Thiocapsa rosea: one gene and its partner. The main gene of each other region encodes a partner of the protein of the gene in region 2 in a complex. Links are inferred from orthologs where the notes say so. Each region holds a gene or a part of one and is shown on either strand. Other genes may lie near its edges.

Evidence for each region. The genes of interacting proteins can lie anywhere in the genome.
Region 1: the proteins of uvrB (region 2) and uvrD are in contact, whole or in part, in a crystal structure (PDB 7EGT), measured with the Thermus thermophilus proteins. The link is inferred for Thiocapsa rosea from one-to-one orthologs. Residues at the interface, in WP_096411307.1 of Thermus thermophilus: Glu23, Leu25, Arg26, Asp27, Gly28, Glu29, Arg30, Phe31, Arg55, Glu326, Asp327, Phe328, Glu379, Ser382, Gln383, His398, Gly400, Arg401; in WP_096412145.1 of Thermus thermophilus: His654, Arg656, Phe657, Gln666, Asp668, Glu669, Lys680, Arg681, Leu682, Ser683, Lys685, Tyr686, Ala687.

Annotation. Positions count from the first base shown.
Region 1 is NZ_RBXL01000001.1:1,534,653-1,541,556, reverse strand. What follows is about bases 1,882-4,797. They hold uvrD (DNA helicase II), read right to left. Parts: upstream 4,469-4,797; coding sequence 2,294-4,468; downstream 1,882-2,293. Other genes in these bases: BDD21_RS07055 (30S ribosomal protein S1), read right to left, coding at 1,882-2,135. In the rest of the region: BDD21_RS07060 (TRAP transporter substrate-binding protein), read right to left, coding at 1-808; more of BDD21_RS07055, read right to left, coding at 921-1,881; hemE (uroporphyrinogen decarboxylase), read left to right, coding at 5,051-6,115; BDD21_RS07040 (DUF2950 domain-containing protein), read right to left, coding at 6,483-6,904. UniProt on the Escherichia coli protein: A helicase with DNA-dependent ATPase activity. Unwinds DNA duplexes with 3'-5' polarity. Translocates on single-stranded DNA with 3'-5' polarity. Initiates unwinding more efficiently from a nicked substrate than double-stranded DNA.
Region 2 is NZ_RBXL01000001.1:1,058,148-1,066,215, reverse strand. Bases 2,902-5,879 are described here. They hold uvrB (excinuclease ABC subunit UvrB), read right to left. Parts: upstream 5,407-5,879; coding sequence 3,397-5,406; downstream 2,902-3,396. Other genes in these bases: BDD21_RS04845 (pyridoxal phosphate-dependent aminotransferase), read left to right, coding at 5,516-5,879; BDD21_RS04855 (DUF29 family protein), read right to left, coding at 2,902-3,090. In the rest of the region: BDD21_RS04875 (IS1595 family transposase), read right to left, coding at 1-589; mtgA (monofunctional biosynthetic peptidoglycan transglycosylase), read right to left, coding at 816-1,646; BDD21_RS04865 (biliverdin-producing heme oxygenase), read right to left, coding at 1,646-2,353; BDD21_RS04860 (hypothetical protein), read left to right, coding at 2,563-2,835; more of BDD21_RS04855, read right to left, coding at 2,875-2,901; more of BDD21_RS04845, read left to right, coding at 5,880-6,700; BDD21_RS04835 (ISL3 family transposase), read right to left, coding at 7,355-8,068. UniProt on the Escherichia coli protein: The UvrABC repair system catalyzes the recognition and processing of DNA lesions. A damage recognition complex composed of 2 UvrA and 2 UvrB subunits scans DNA for abnormalities.

The DNA.
Region 1 (6,904 bases), 480 kb from region 2 along the record:
AGGCGTTCATGACGATGGATTGCAGATCCGCGGGTAGCCCGTCGTAGACCTTTTTGTTGATCATTGCCTCCAGGATGGTGCCCGGCTCGTGCCAACCCGGATAGTAGTAATACTTGGCCGCCTTGTAGAGACCGAAGGCCAGGTCGTTGTAAGGTCCGACCCACTCGGTGGCATCGATCGTGCGGTTCTGTAGTGCGGTAAACAGCTCGCCTCCGGGAAGGTTGACCGGGGTGCCGCCGGCTCGCGCCAGCACTTCGCCGCCAAGCCCGGGGATACGCATCTTCAGGCCTTTCAGATCCTCGACCGAGTTGATCTCCTTGTTGAACCAACCGCCCATCTGAACGCCGGTGTTTCCCGCAGGCGCAGGCACCAAGCCGAACCGCGCGTAAAGCTCGGACCAAAGCTCCATCCCGCCGCCATGGTAAATCCAGCCGTTCATCTCCTGCGCCGTCAGGCCGAAAGGCACGGTGGAGAAGAATTGAGCGGCTTCGCTCTTGCCCTTCCAGTAATAGGCCGAGCCGTGACCCATCTCGGCGGTTCCGCGCGAGACCGCATCGAAAATCTCGAACGCGGGGACCAGCTCGCCGGCACCGAAGACCTTGACCTCGATCCGGCCTCCGCTCATCTCGCCGATCAAAGCCGCAAGGTTGTTCGCCCCCGTGCCGAGACCCGGGAAGTTCTTCGGCCACGTCGTGACCATCTTCCACCTGTATTCGGCCTTGGCATGAGCCGACCCCATGCCGCCGGCCAGCGCCCCGACCGCCAACGAGCCGGCACCAACCCCTTTGATGAAATCGCGGCGTTGCATCCCCGTCCTCCAGTCTGCTTCTTGATGGTTTGTTGGTCGTATACCGCGGCCGAGGGCAGAACGCGACATCGGTCCCGGACCGCATTTCGTGTCCGCAAAGGCCCGAGGAGACTTACGATTGGCCTTTCTTCAACGACGCCTGCAAAAGCGCGCCGAAGCTGCCCATGGTCTTCTCCGGCACCTCCGCGGCCGGTACGTCGGACGTGCCGCCCGGCGCCTGCCACCCGGCTTCGCCCGCTTTGGTCTCGTCAAGCGATAGGCTGATCCGACGCCGCTCCGAATCGACGCCCAGGACGGTTGCCTCGACAGGGTCGCCGACGTTCAGCACCTCGCTCGGATGGTTCACGCGGCGCCCGGCGCCAAGCTCGCTGATATGGACCAGGCCGTCGATCCCGGGGGCAAGCTCGACGAAAGCACCGAAGGGTTGCAGTCGACTTACCCTGCCGCTCACCCGCTGACCGACGGGGAAGCTGTTCGCAGCCTCCTGCCAGGGATCGCGGGCGAGAGCGCGGATCGAGAGCGCGATCTTCTCCCGGCCCTTCGGACCGCTCGGCGGCTCGATGCGCAGGACCGAGACCTCGACCGACTGGCCGACGCTGAGGATCTCGCTCGGATGCTTTACATGACCGAAGGCCAGTTGACTGATGTGGATCATGCCCTCGAGACCGCCGATATCCACGAACGCGCCGTAGTCCTTCAGCGAGGTGACGATCCCCGACAAGACCGCGCCTTCGTGCAGTTGCGCGCGGGTCTCCTCGGCGCGTTGGCGCTGCTCCTCTTCGAGCAGGACCTTGCGCGACAGCACCAGATTCGGACGTCGGCCGCCTTCGAACTTGGTGATGCGAAAATCCAAGCGCTGGCCGACCAGCTCGGAGAGGTCTTCGATGAAGCGGATGTCGACCTGAGAGGCCGGACAGAAGGCACGCAACCCGGCCACCTGCACCTCGACACCACCCTTCACGGCCGCGCTGACCTGGCCTTGTACGGGCAACCCCTGCCGGTAGGCACCCTCGACCTCTTCGATACCGTGATAGCGATGACCGTGCTGGCTGCCGAGCAGCAGCATCCCCGAGTCTTCGTCCTTGCCGGTGACATGTGTCTCGATGGTGTCGCCGACGGCGGACTTTAGATTGCCCTCGTCATCCTTGAGGACCGAGACCTCGATGCGGCCTTCCGATTTGCCTCCTAGATCGACGAAGGCGAACTCTTCGCCGATCGACACCAATACACCCCGCACCTTGTCGCCGACGGCTGCCCCCCCGGCACCGGACTGCGGATGGGTCTGGTCGAATTGCTTGAGGAGGTCTTCAAAGCTGGGTTCGGACATGATTGCGGAGTGCCGTCGTCGGGTTGAGGGTCGCGGCTAAACCGCGTCCGGAGTGAGATGTGTTGTGTCGGGATGATCGCAGGCTCGGCGAAGATTAAATTCGAGCGCGCCTCACAGCGGTGGTCGAACGATACGTGCTTAAACACGAGCACGGCGCGTCAACCCGCTGGCTCGAGCCGAGCATAAGCCAGGACCAGCCATTTGGCTCCGGCCTTCTGAAAATTGACCTGAATCCGTGCCGCGGCGCCGCGTCCCTCGCTGTTCAGGACCACGCCCTCGCCGAATTTCGGGTGGACGACGCGTTGGCCGAGCCTGAAGAGACCGGCATCGCCGCTCGACATCGACGTCAAGCTCGCGCTCGGGGTGGGTGTCGCGCGGCGGGTCGCGCTGCGCGCCCGGACCTCCTCGACCAATCCCGGCGGGACCTCGCGCAGGAACCGCGAGGGCATCGGGGACTCCTCCCGGCCGTAAAGCCGTCGGCTTTCGGCGTGGGTCACGTAAAGCTCGCGCATCGCGCGTGTCATGCCGACATAGCAAAGCCGTCGTTCCTCTTCGAGCCGGCTCGGATCTTCGGCCGAGAGACTGTGCGGGAAGAGGCCCTCTTCCAGCCCGACCAGAAAGACCACCGGAAACTCCAGACCCTTGGCGCTGTGCAGGGTCATGAGCTGGACGCTGTCCTCGAAACCGTCGGCTTGAGTATCGCCTGCTTCGAGTGCGGCATGCGCAAGAAAGACCGCAAGCGCGTCGCTCTCTTCCTCGTGCAGGTCCTCCTCGAAGCGCGCGGCCGTATCCACCAACTGCTCCAGGTTTTCCACCCGATCCTGGCCCTTGCCGTCTTTGTTCTTCTTGTAGAAATCCGGCAAGCCGGCCGCTTCGATCAAGGCGGTCACCAGCGCGTGCAGCGGCAGACCTTCGCGCGCACCCCGCTGGTCCCGGATCAGATCGATGAAGCCGAGCAGTGCGGCACCGCCCCTCGGGCCCAGGACCGATGTCCCGGTCAGATCGGCCGCCGCCCGCCAGAGCGAGACCCGTGTCTCGCGCGCCTGCTGGCGCAACAGATCCAAGGTACGGGCGCCGATGCCCCGGTTGGGTGTGTTGACCACGCGTTCGAAGGCGGCATCGTCGTCCGGGTTGGCCACCAGGCGCAGATAAGCGAGAGCATCGCGGATCTCGGCGCGCTCGAAGAACCGCAATCCGCCGTAGACCCGATAGGGGATCTGCGCCTGGATCAGCGCTTCTTCGAAGAGACGTGATTGGGCCGTCGTGCGATAGAGGATGGCGCACTCGTCGCGCCGATGACCCTCCGTCTGGGTCAAGCGCCGAATCCTCTCCACGACGAAACGCGCCTCGTCGACCTCGTTGAAGGCCGTGTAGCGTCGGATCGGCTCGCCCTCGCCGTCTTGGGTCCAGAGATTCTTGCCGAGCCGAGTCGGGTTGTGGGCGATCAGGGCGTTGGCTGCGGCCAGGATGTTGCCGCTCGATCGATAATTCTGCTCCAGCCGGATCACCTGGGTGTTGGGGTAATCGCGTTGAAAGGATTGGATATTCTCGACCTTCGCGCCGCGCCAGCCGTAGATCGACTGATCATCGTCGCCGACGGCGAAGAGGTTGTCGTTCGCTCCGGCCAAAAGACGCAGCCAGGCGTACTGAATGGCGTTGGTGTCCTGAAACTCGTCGACCAGGATATGCGCGAAGCGTCGCTGGTAGTGCCCGAGGATATCCGGACGCTCGCGCAGCAGCTCCAACGTCTTGAGCAGAAGATCGGCAAAGTCGAGCAGACCCGAGCGTGCGCGCTCCTCCTCGTACTGGCGATAGACCGTGATCATCTTGTCCGTGAAGAAATCGCCGCCGCCGTCCAGGTGGTTCGGCCGCAGACCCTCGTCCTTCTGTTTGTTGATGAAACCCTGTACCTGACGCGGCGGCCAGCGCGCCTCGTCAAGCTGCATCGCCTTGAGGATCCTCTTGATCAGGCGGAATTGGTCGTCCGAATCCAGGATCTGGAAATGCTGCGGGAGTCCGGCGTCCTGCCAGTGCGCGCGCAAAAAGCGATGGGCGAGCCCGTGAAAGGTACCGACCCACATCCCGCCGATGGGCATGCCGAGCATGGTCTCGATTCGGCCGCGCATCTCGCGCGCTGCTTTGTTGGTGAAGGTGACCGCCAGAACGGCGTAGGACGGGACCTGCTGCACCTGGACTAACCAGGCGATGCGATGGACCAGGACGCGAGTCTTCCCCGACCCGGCGCCGGCGAGCACGAGAAGGTTACCGGACTCTGCGGCGACAGCCGCGCGCTGAGCGTCGTTCAGGGGATCGAGTAGGGCGGAGACATCCATCGCCTGGATTCTACTAAACCAGCTCCGGCATGACATGTGTTGTTGTCGGCTGGCTTAACGCGGGGAGTAGACAAGGCCAGACGTGGTGCTGCGGCAGAAAAACTTATTAATACAGACTGTTGGATGACTAACAGAGCCGTGCGGGCGGGATCGGCCGGTTTTCCGGCCGGATCCTTATTCAAATTAGTTTAAATAAAAAGACAGTAATCTTAATAAGCGCTGTGGATAACTCGTCCGTGTCTAAAAATAATTCAATTTCAAGGGTCTGAAGCAATTCTTGGGTGTTCCCCGATGGCTGCTTAACCTGTGCGTAACCGGTGTGCAGAAAAAGGTCGCCAAAATGATCACACCTTATCCACAGAGTTCGAGACCCTGCCGTGAACAGACTTATACAGTCGGCCGATGTGCCCCTGCCCCCCGACGAGCGGTCGGTGTTCGCCTGCCGCGCGACCCGGCGTTCGCACCGGAGCGCTGAACTTGAGCGCGCGGGTCCTTCACAACCTCGTCACGAGCGAAACCCGTAGTAGAATGGGCGCCCGAACCACCGAGACTCTTCTTCCTCGACTGCCCAGGTCCTGCTTCATGACGCCACTCATCAATGACACCTTCCTCCGTGCAGTGATGCGCGAACCCGTTGAATACACGCCGGTTTGGATGATGCGCCAAGCAGGCCGTTATCTGCCCGAGTACCGTGCGACGCGCGCGAAGGCCGGCAGCTTCATGGATCTGTGCAAGAACCCGGAGCTTGCCTGCGAGGTCACGCTGCAGCCCTTGGAGCGTTTTCCGCTGGATGCCGCCATCCTCTTTTCAGACATCCTGACGGTGCCGGACGCGATGGGGCTGGGTCTGTATTTCGCCGAGGGCGAGGGACCGCATTTCGAGCGGCCGGTGCGCACGCAGGCCGATGTGGATCGGATCGCCGTGCCGGATCCGGAGGACGAGCTGCGCTACGTGATGGATGCCGTGTCGACGATTCGACGCGAGCTCGCCGGACGCGTGCCCTTGATCGGTTTCTCGGGCAGCCCTTGGACGCTCGCGACCTACATGGTCGAGGGCGGCGGTGCGAAGAACTTCTCGCATGTGAAGGGGATGATGTTCGACCGTCCGGATCTGCTCCACGCCTTGCTGGCCAAGACAGCGGATGCCGTGGTCGCCTACCTGAACGCTCAGATCGCTCGCGGTGCGCAGGCGACGATGATCTTCGACACTTGGGGCGGGGCACTGGCGCCGGCCAACTACCGCGAGTTCTCCCTGGCCTACATGCAGCGCGTGGTCGAGGGTCTGAACCGCGAGTCGGAAGGACGCGCCGTCCCGGTGATCCTCTTCACCAAGAACGGTGGTCAGTGGCTGAACCACATGGCCGATACCGGCTGCGACGGACTCGGTGTGGACTGGACGACGGATCTGGCCGACGCACGCATCCTGACCGGTGACCGCGTCTCGCTTCAGGGCAATCTCGATCCCTGCGCGCTCTACGCCTCACCCGAGCGGATTCGCGAAGAGGTCGCGCGCGTGCTCGCCAGCTACGGTAAGGGTCCGGGCCATGTCTTTAATCTCGGACACGGGATCACGCCGGACGTGAATCCTGAGCACGCGGGGGCGATGGTCGCGGCAGTGCACGAACTCAGTCGGTCCTACCACCGCTAAACCGCGTCCGGTGAGATAAAGGATGTTTTAGGACTGGGGCTCGCGGTTGCGTGAGCCCACGCCCTCGGTGAAGACGCGGTTTAGGATATTTTTTCGAAAGGGCGTCTATGGCTCGGCTTGAGCTTACGGACCCAGTGACCGATCCGCTTCCAAACCCTTTGTTGTTTCCGATATTATCTCGTCACGGATTTCTCAGATTCGCTTACCTGACTTCCGCCGATCTTTCCGCACTGCGGCACCGGCCGAGAGGCGGCGCAACCCACGTGGGATTTGCAGCCCGACGAGCAGGGCTTGCATGTCACATTTGCCTTCGCCCCCTTTTCAGGCTTTCTTTGGTGCAACGATCCGATGAACAACGCCAGCGAGGTCAATCCACGACCGGCACCCAATCCGCGCCGGGGTCGTAGGCATCGATGGTCTCGGCGACAGCAGCGGTGTCTTCGCCGAGATTCGCCTGATAGACCATGCCGCGCTGGTTGACCTGGAAGCTCATGATCCCGGAATTGCCGTAGCTTGCAGGCCAGGCGAGCAGACCGAAACCGTTCGCCAACTTGCCGCATTCGAGATAACTCTTGGCCCCGCCCGGCGCGCTCGGTCCTTGTGCGGTGAGGATCTTGAAGTAATAACCGTGGTAAGGCCGCCGCCCCTCCCCGTCGTCGCCGACCTCGTAGCCTTCCTCGACGGCATCGTCCACCAGGGGTCCCATGGGACTCTCGGGCTCGCCCTCGTTCGTCGGCCAATAGAGTCCGTCCCGTGTGCCTTCGGTGCTCCAGAAACGCCCCGCGTAGG
Region 2 (8,068 bases):
TGCGCACCCAAGCGCGCAGCGTGTCGCCCTTCAGATCGGGGAGCGGGTCGAAGCGCACGTGTCGGGGATGACCGTCGTCGCCGACTTCCACGGCGGCGATGAACACGGCCTTGCCTTCGGCGCCGCGTCCGCGCTTGCCCCCGACGACGGCATCGTCGGCAACGACCACGCCGGTGAGCAGCCGGCCGGACTCGCGCTCGGCCATGGCTTCGAGGAGTTTGTGCTTGAGCCGCCAGGCGGTGCGATAACACACGCCGAGATGGCGTTTGAGCGACAGTGCCGAGAGGTTGTTCTTGTTCTGCGTCACCAGGTACATGGCTTGAAACCATTTGGTCAGCGGCAGCTTGGAGCTCTCGAACAGGGTCCCGCACGTCAGCGAGGTCTGCACCCGACACTGCGCACACTGCCGGTAGGTGCGCCCGTCGACGTGAAAGCGACTGTGCGAGGTGGCTCCGCAGTGCGGACAGACGAACCCCTGCGGCCACCGCGACGCCTCCAGGGCCGCCGCGCACTGGGCTTCGGTGCCGTAGCGTGCGAAGAAATCGTCCAGGGACATGCCCGGCTGGAATTGAATCGGGTTCTGCGGCATCGCCGTCGTTCTCGCTGCGGGTGGAGATGCCCGACAGTATGCGCCCGGGGGTGACTCATTCCGTGAGCCTGCCGGCTCGAAAATCGCTGGCTGAGGCACGACGCTAATCACCTAATATTTTTCGATACTTTAAACCACGCCGGCTCCGACGGTCGTCGGAGCCGGCGTGGTCAAGCCAATTGGTCAAGCCAATCCAACAAACGACGCAAATCGCACCGGGCGCGGTTTAAAGCCGATTCAGGTAACGTGTTCCGCCGAGTCGGCTCGCCTGATCGCTGATCCAGGCCGCGCGCCGCTCCAAACGTTCCGATGGCTTGTCCAAACGATAGTGTCCGGGTGCAGGCAGCACGCCGATCAGGAGCGATGCCTCGCGCATCGTCAGCTCGCTTGCGGGACGATCGAAATAGCGCACGCTGGCGGCGCCGATCCCGTACGTGCTGGGGCTGAACTGCACGATGTTCAGATAGACCTCGAGGATGCGCTCCTTCGGCCATAGGATCTCCATCAAAAGCGCGAACCATGCCTCGAGCAGCTTGCGCTGCCAATCCGAGCCGGGCCAGAGAAAGAGGTTCTTGGCCGCTTGCTGGGTGATGGTGCTGGCACCGCGAAGGCGTCCGCCGTTTTTGTAGTCGGCCCAGGCGATGCGGATCTCGATCAGGTCGAACCCCCGGTGGCTCGGAAAACGCTGGTCTTCGCCGGCGATGGCCGCCAGACGCGCCGGCAGCGAGATCCGATCCCAGGGCACCCAGGTCTGATGATAGTAGGGTGGCGACTGATCGAGCCGCCAGAGATTGTAGGCGTGCCGCAGCATGAAGGCGGATGCCGGCGGGTCGAGCCAGCGCAGCGTCAAGACCAGGACAATCGAGAGCAGCACCAGATTGCCGAGCCCTTTGAGCAGGAATCGAGCGATGCGGTTCAGCGGGTGTCGGTCCCGACCGATGGTCTCGATGCGGAAGACACGGGCATGCGGCGCCGGCTCGCGAGGCGTCGCCCGGGATCCATCCTCGATTCCGGCGTCCACCCGGGTCGCCTCCGGCGCTTGTTCTTCGTTCTTCATCAATCCTCGTGGATTGCCGCAACCGAGGCCGCAAGGCGCCCGCCCCCCGAGCTCAGCAGTCCGATAGGCTCCGGACCGGTCTGCGCAGGCGCGAGGCGTGTCCCTGCACCGTCGAGCATCCGGTGAACCACCGCGAAGGCCGCACAGGCCCCCGAGACGACCTCGACCGGATCCATTCGGCCGTGCGCGGGCAGGCTGTCGAGGATGCTCGCGAAGCGTTTCCAGGCCGCCGAGGAGTGCTCGCCGTGGAAGTCGAGGAAAACGGCCGAGCCCAGTGCCGGACCGAGACGGCGGCGCAGATGTTTCGCGATCACCCGACCGCCGAGTGTCGCACCCTCCAGGACATAGAGACCGCCGAGCGCCGCGCTCGAGCCGGTCGGGGTGATCGGCGGCGATACGCGCGGCACGTGCTGCCGACCCTGCTCGGCAAGATCCTCGAGGATCGCCGGCAGCTTGGGTCGAATCCCCAGGTCGTTGCGGATCTCCTCGTCCAAGGCGTCGAGCAGGCTGCCCTCCAAGGCCGCGTAGACCTCGGCCAAGGCTTGCAGATAGTCGAGATAGTCCTCGCGGGTGACGCTCGGCGACGTGAGTCGGGCCATCAGGGGTAAGCGCTCGACGGCCTGGTGCGTCCCGGCCGTCGCGTGGCGCAAGAGGACCGCCAGTCGCGCGGAGGTTGTCGGTCGTGTCGTGTCGTGGGTGTCTTGCATGGGTTCTTCAGGCTCACTGCGCTCTGCGCTCGCAGCCAGTCTAACACCCGTCCTTGTTCTCCCTGAAAAACACCGAACCGTCGTTCGGCGCGATGCCGACGGCGCCCGGCCGACGAACGGTCGAGCGTGCACGTCCGCAGGCTCACGTTTTGAGCCACCCCCCGCGGCATGCTGTGGTTCCGTCCAGTGCAAACCCTGCGGAGCCGACGATGAACACCGTTGCCGATCTCTTCGTGATCCTGCTGTGCCTTTCCGGTCTTTTCGTGATCCTGAGCCTCGTGTGCGCCATCCTCGAGCGCATTCCCGACGAGGCCGGTGCGCGGCCGCGGCGCACGCGCGTCCAGCCGCAACGCCCGCGGCGTCGCTCCCGCGTGGCCCGGCCTCGGCGCAAGCCGGTGGAGCCGGTCACTGATTCACCGAGCCCGTCGGTCTGCACCGCGGTCGTTCGGCCGGGGCAGGGCGCCCGAGGTGTGCTTGGCTGATCCCGGATGGCGGCGGCCACGGATCCGACGCGGGCCGTGTCACTCGGGCAGCCAATCCACCTCGAGCACGTCGGTCAGCCGCCACGGACAGTCGTCCGGGAACGCCGAGAGCCCCGTCTCCCCGGCGGCATCGGCAACCGCGTCGGCCCAGATCTCGTCGAGCCACGTTTCGTCGAGAAGCGGTGTCACCCCCGGGATAGACGACTTGCAGTCGTCCTCTTCAGCCGGCCCGACGGCCCGCGAGGTCGAGGTCAACGCAACGCACTCGAGAACCGCGCTGAACGCGCTTTGGCACCGGTTTCCGTTTTGCTCATCCATTCGCGATCTTCCTCTCCTTTCAGGTATTGCCTGACGCGGCGGTCGTGCGAGCGAGGCCCGCGGAAGAGGACGACTGCAAGTCGTCTATCCCGGGGCACGCCGCTTCGCGACGTTGCTTCCGGCCGATCGGATGTACAAGGAACGATTGGTTCGTCAACGACAACGACAACGAGTAGAACCTTCGACGACTTGCCTTGGTTCCGGCTCTGGCGGTAGATCCTTTCCCGGAAATCACCTAAGACGTCAGGCCGCAAGCCCCCGCCCCTGCAACTCCTTGATCTTATCCCGGACGGCGGCGGCCTGCTCGAACTCGAGGTTCTTCGCGTGCTGGTACATGGTCTTCTCCAGCGCCTTGAGCTTCTTGGCCATCTGCTGCGGCGTCAGGCTGGCGTATTCGATGATCTCCTCGGCGACCTTGGCATACTGGCGCGCCTTCATGGGTGCGCCCGGGATGGCCCCTTCCAGGATGTCGGCGACCGCTTTGCGGATGGTCTGAGGCGTGATGCCCTCCGCGGTGTTGTGGACGATCTGCTTGGCGCGGCGTCGCTCGGTCTCGCCGATCGCGCGCTCCATGGAGCCGGTGATGCGATCGGCATAGAGAATCGCCTTGCCGTTGGCGTTGCGCGCGGCACGCCCGATGGTCTGGATCAAGGAGCCTTCCGATCGCAGGAAACCTTCCTTGTCGGCATCCAGGATGGCGACCAGCGAAACCTCCGGCATGTCGAGCCCCTCGCGCAGCAGATTGATCCCGACCAGCACGTCGAACTCGCCCAGACGCAGATCGCGAATGATCTCGACCCGCTCGACCGTGTCGATGTCCGAGTGCAGATAGCGGACCTTCACGCCGTGCTCGTTGAGATACTCGGTCAGGTCCTCGGCCATCCGCTTCGTCAGGGTGGTGACCAGCACGCGCTCGCCGACGGCGACCCGCAGCCCGATCTCCGAGAGCAGATCGTCGACCTGGGTGAGGGCAGGGCGGACCTCGACCTCCGGATCGACCAGCCCCGTCGGGCGCACCACCTGCTCGACGACGGCCCCCGAATGCTGGATCTCGTAGTCGCGTGGGGTGGCCGAGACATAGATGGTCTGGGGTTGGCGGGCCTGGAACTCCTCGAAGCGCAGCGGGCGGTTGTCGAGCGCCGAGGGCAGCCGGAAGCCGTAGTCGACGAGGTTCTCCTTGCGCGAGCGGTCGCCCTTGTACATGCCGCCGAGCTGGGGCACGGTGACATGGCTCTCGTCGATGACGACGATGGCATCCGCAGGCAGATAGTCATACAGCGTCGGCGGCGGCTCGCCGGGTCCGCGTCCGGAGAGATAGCGGCTGTAGTTCTCCACCCCGGAGCAGTAGCCGACCTCCAGCATCATTTCCAGGTCGAACAGGGTGCGTTGCTCCAAGCGCTGGGCCTCGACCAGCTTGTCGTTGTCCCGCAGCCAGATCAGCCGGTCCTTCAGCTCGACCTTGATTTGCTCGACGGCGTTTAGGACGGTCTCGCGCGGGGTGGCGTAGTGTGTCTTCGGAAAGACCGTATAGCGCGGAACCTTGCGCAACTGCTCGCCGGTCAGCGGGTCGAAGAGCGAGAGTGACTCGATCTCCTCGTCGAAGAGTTCCACCCGCAGCGCCTCGTCGTCGGACTCCGCCGGGTAGATGTCGATCACGTCGCCGCGCACCCGATAGGTGCCGCGCGAGAGTTCGATCTCGTTGCGTCGGTATTGCAGATCGGCAAGCCGGCGCAGCAGGGCGCGTTGATCGATCAGATCGCCGCGGTTCAGATGCAGAACCATCTTCAGATAGGCGTCCGGGTCGCCCAATCCGTAGATGGAGGAGACGCTCGCCACGATGATGACATCGGGGCGCTCCAGCAGCGCTTTGGTGGCCGAGAGCCGCATCTGCTCGATGTGTTCGTTGATCGAGGAGTCCTTCTCGATATAGGTGTCCGTGGAGGGGACGTACGCCTCGGGCTGGTAGTAGTCGTAATAGGAGACGAAATACTCCACCGCGTTGTGCGGGAAGAACTCCTTCATCTCGCCGTAGAGCTGGGCCGCGAGCGTCTTGTTCGGCGCCAGGACTAAGGCCGGGCGCTGCACCCGGTCGATGACGCTGGCGATGGTGAAGGTCTTGCCCGAGCCCGTCACGCCGAGCAGGGTCATGGCCGACTCGCCGTCGCTCAGACCCTCCACCAGGCGTCGGATCGCCTCGGGCTGGTCGCCTGCGGGGGCGAACGGCGCGACAAGTTGAAAGGGGCGTTCAGACATCGGAGTGCGTGCCGGGTGTTTGCGGTTTCGTTATGATTGGGAGCGACACACCGCATGTCCAGTCACAACAAGAACCACCCTCACCACAAGAGCCCAGAGAAGACACTCGATGACCATCAAGCTTGCCGCGCGCGTTCAGGCTGTCAAACCCTCCGCCACCCTGGCCATCACGGCCCGCGCCAAGGCCCTGCGCGCCGCGGGCAAGGATGTCATCGGGCTCGGTGCCGGGGAGCCGGACTTCGACACGCCCGACCACATCAAGGAAGCGGCCATCGCCGCGATTCGCGCCGGCTTCACCAAATACACCGCAGTGGACGGTACCACCGAACTCAAGCAGGCCGTGATCGACAAGTTCAAGCGCGAGAACGGGCTGAACTACGAGCACGACCAGATCCTGGTCTCCTGCGGCGGCAAGCAAAGCTTCTACAATCTCGCCCAAGCGCTCTTGGATCCAGGCGACGAGGTGGTGATCCCTGCGCCTTACTGGGTCTCCTACCCGGACATGGTCCTGCTCGCCGGCGGCGCGCCCGTGCTCGTGCACGCCGGGGCCGATCAGCGCTTCAAGATCACCCCCGGACAGCTCAAAGGCGCGCTGACCGACAAGACCCGCCTGGTCGTCATCAACAGCCCCTCGAACCCCACCGGCATGGGCTACAACCGCGAGGAACTGGAAGCGCTCGGCGAGGTGCTGCGCGAGTTCCCGCGAACACTCATCGCCACCGACGACATGTACGAGCACATCCGCTGGAGCCCCGAGCCCTTCGTCAACATCGTCAACGCCTGCCCGGAGCTCTACCCGCGGACCCTGGTCCTCAACGGCGTCTCCAAGGCCTACTCCATGACCGGCTGGCGCATCGGCTACGCCGGCGGCCCGGCCGAGATCATCAAGGCCATGAAGAAGGTGCAGGGCCAGAGCACGTCCAACCCGGCATCCATCTCGCAGGTCGCCGCCCAGGCCGCGTTGGAAGGGCCGCAGGAGTGCATCGGCGCCATGCTCAAGGCATTCCACGAGCGCCACGACTTCGTCGTCGAGCGCCTCAACCAAATCCCCGGCATCGAATGCCTGCCGACCGACGGCACCTTTTATGTCTTCCCGAAGGTGCAGGGTGCGATCGACAAGCTCCCCGGGATCGCCAACGACCTGGATTTCGCGGAATACCTGATCGAGAAGGCCGGTGTGGCGCTCGTACCCGGCTCCGCCTTCGGCCTGAACGGCTACGCCCGCATCTCGATCGCCACCGGCCGCGACAACCTTGAGAAGGCACTGGAGCGGATCGCCGCTGCGGTCGGCTGAGAGCGGCGTCTCGCCGATCTTGACTCGATGTAGGCGCCCGGCTAACATTACGGGCTCGCATAGATCCCTGGTAGCTCAGTCGGTAGAGCGGGTGACTGTTAATCACTAGGTCGGCGGTTCGAGCCCGTCCCAGGGAGCCAAATAGAAGAAGGGCTTAGGTCAGAAATGGCCTGAGCCTTTTTGCTGTGGTGCTGCTGAAAGGCGTTTCGGTTGCCGTTCGGTTGCCGTTATGCGGCCGCTGTCCAGCCACGTAGAGCCTCCCCGGGCGTCCGCGAGGCTGGACTGGCCGTCCGCCTTGATGTTCTACGCCCATGCTGGGCTCGACCCCACCCCTGCCTCCTCTTCTTCGCCCTGCACAGGATCTCCAGGCCACCTCGATCCAGCCGGGTCACCTTGCCGACTGAAGCAGGTTGAGTAGTCCCCCCTGTGCGTATCGCGCAAGCCCGTGCGGGTGGACCCTACCCCCACCGGGGGGGAGCCGCCGAACCGTCTAGCGTAGGTAGGGCCTCGGAAATTTGGCTCTCCCGGAATTCAGGGAAAGCGCTAAAATATTTAAAAACATGACGTTGTAGTCATTTTGACCGAACACGTTGGTTGAAAATATCGCTGGACGCACCCCGTCCAAGCCATTTTTAAGCGGTTGTTTTTCATTGATCAGCGCGCGAAAACCCGATAACCGCACAGATCGAGGTACACCCTCTGGTAGAGCCGGCGCAGGTTGCTCAAGCCATAGCACCGCCGTTTTAATACTTTGATCTTGTTGTTGAGACCTTCGACGAAACCGCTCGTGTGTCGTTCGGTAAAATAATTGGTGATCTCGTCCCAATGACGGCGCAACGTTTTCAGGAAGGATTGAAAACACGTCATCTCGGCGTTCTTGACCCGTCGCATCCAGCCACTGAGTTTGCGCTTGGCCTGACCTTTGGACAGGGGCATGTCGTAGACCTCGGTGAGGGCTTGGCTGAGGGCATGAGCTTGCGCGAGTTGCGGGGAATAGGCGAACAACCGGGCGCGGATCCGCCGTTCCTCGGCGCTCAAGTCGGATTCGCGCTTGCGCAGGATCCACTGGACGTTCTTGAGCCCGCCGTACTCGGTTTTCGACAGGTCGCGCTTGAGCCGGCGCAGTTCTGTCTTGCGCAACGTCTCCACGGCGTCGCGATACAAACGCGCGACATGGAAGCGATCGGCGCAGATGGCGACGTGCGTGCCGAAGACGGCCTTGGCCGCACCGATGAAGCCGCTGTACAGGTCGGTGCACACGACGCGAACGGTGCGCCGCAAGGATTTTGGGATCGTGCGCAAAAACGCCTCGATGGTCGCGCGCTTACGGTCCTTGAGCACGGCGAGGATGCTCAGGGTGTCCTCGAC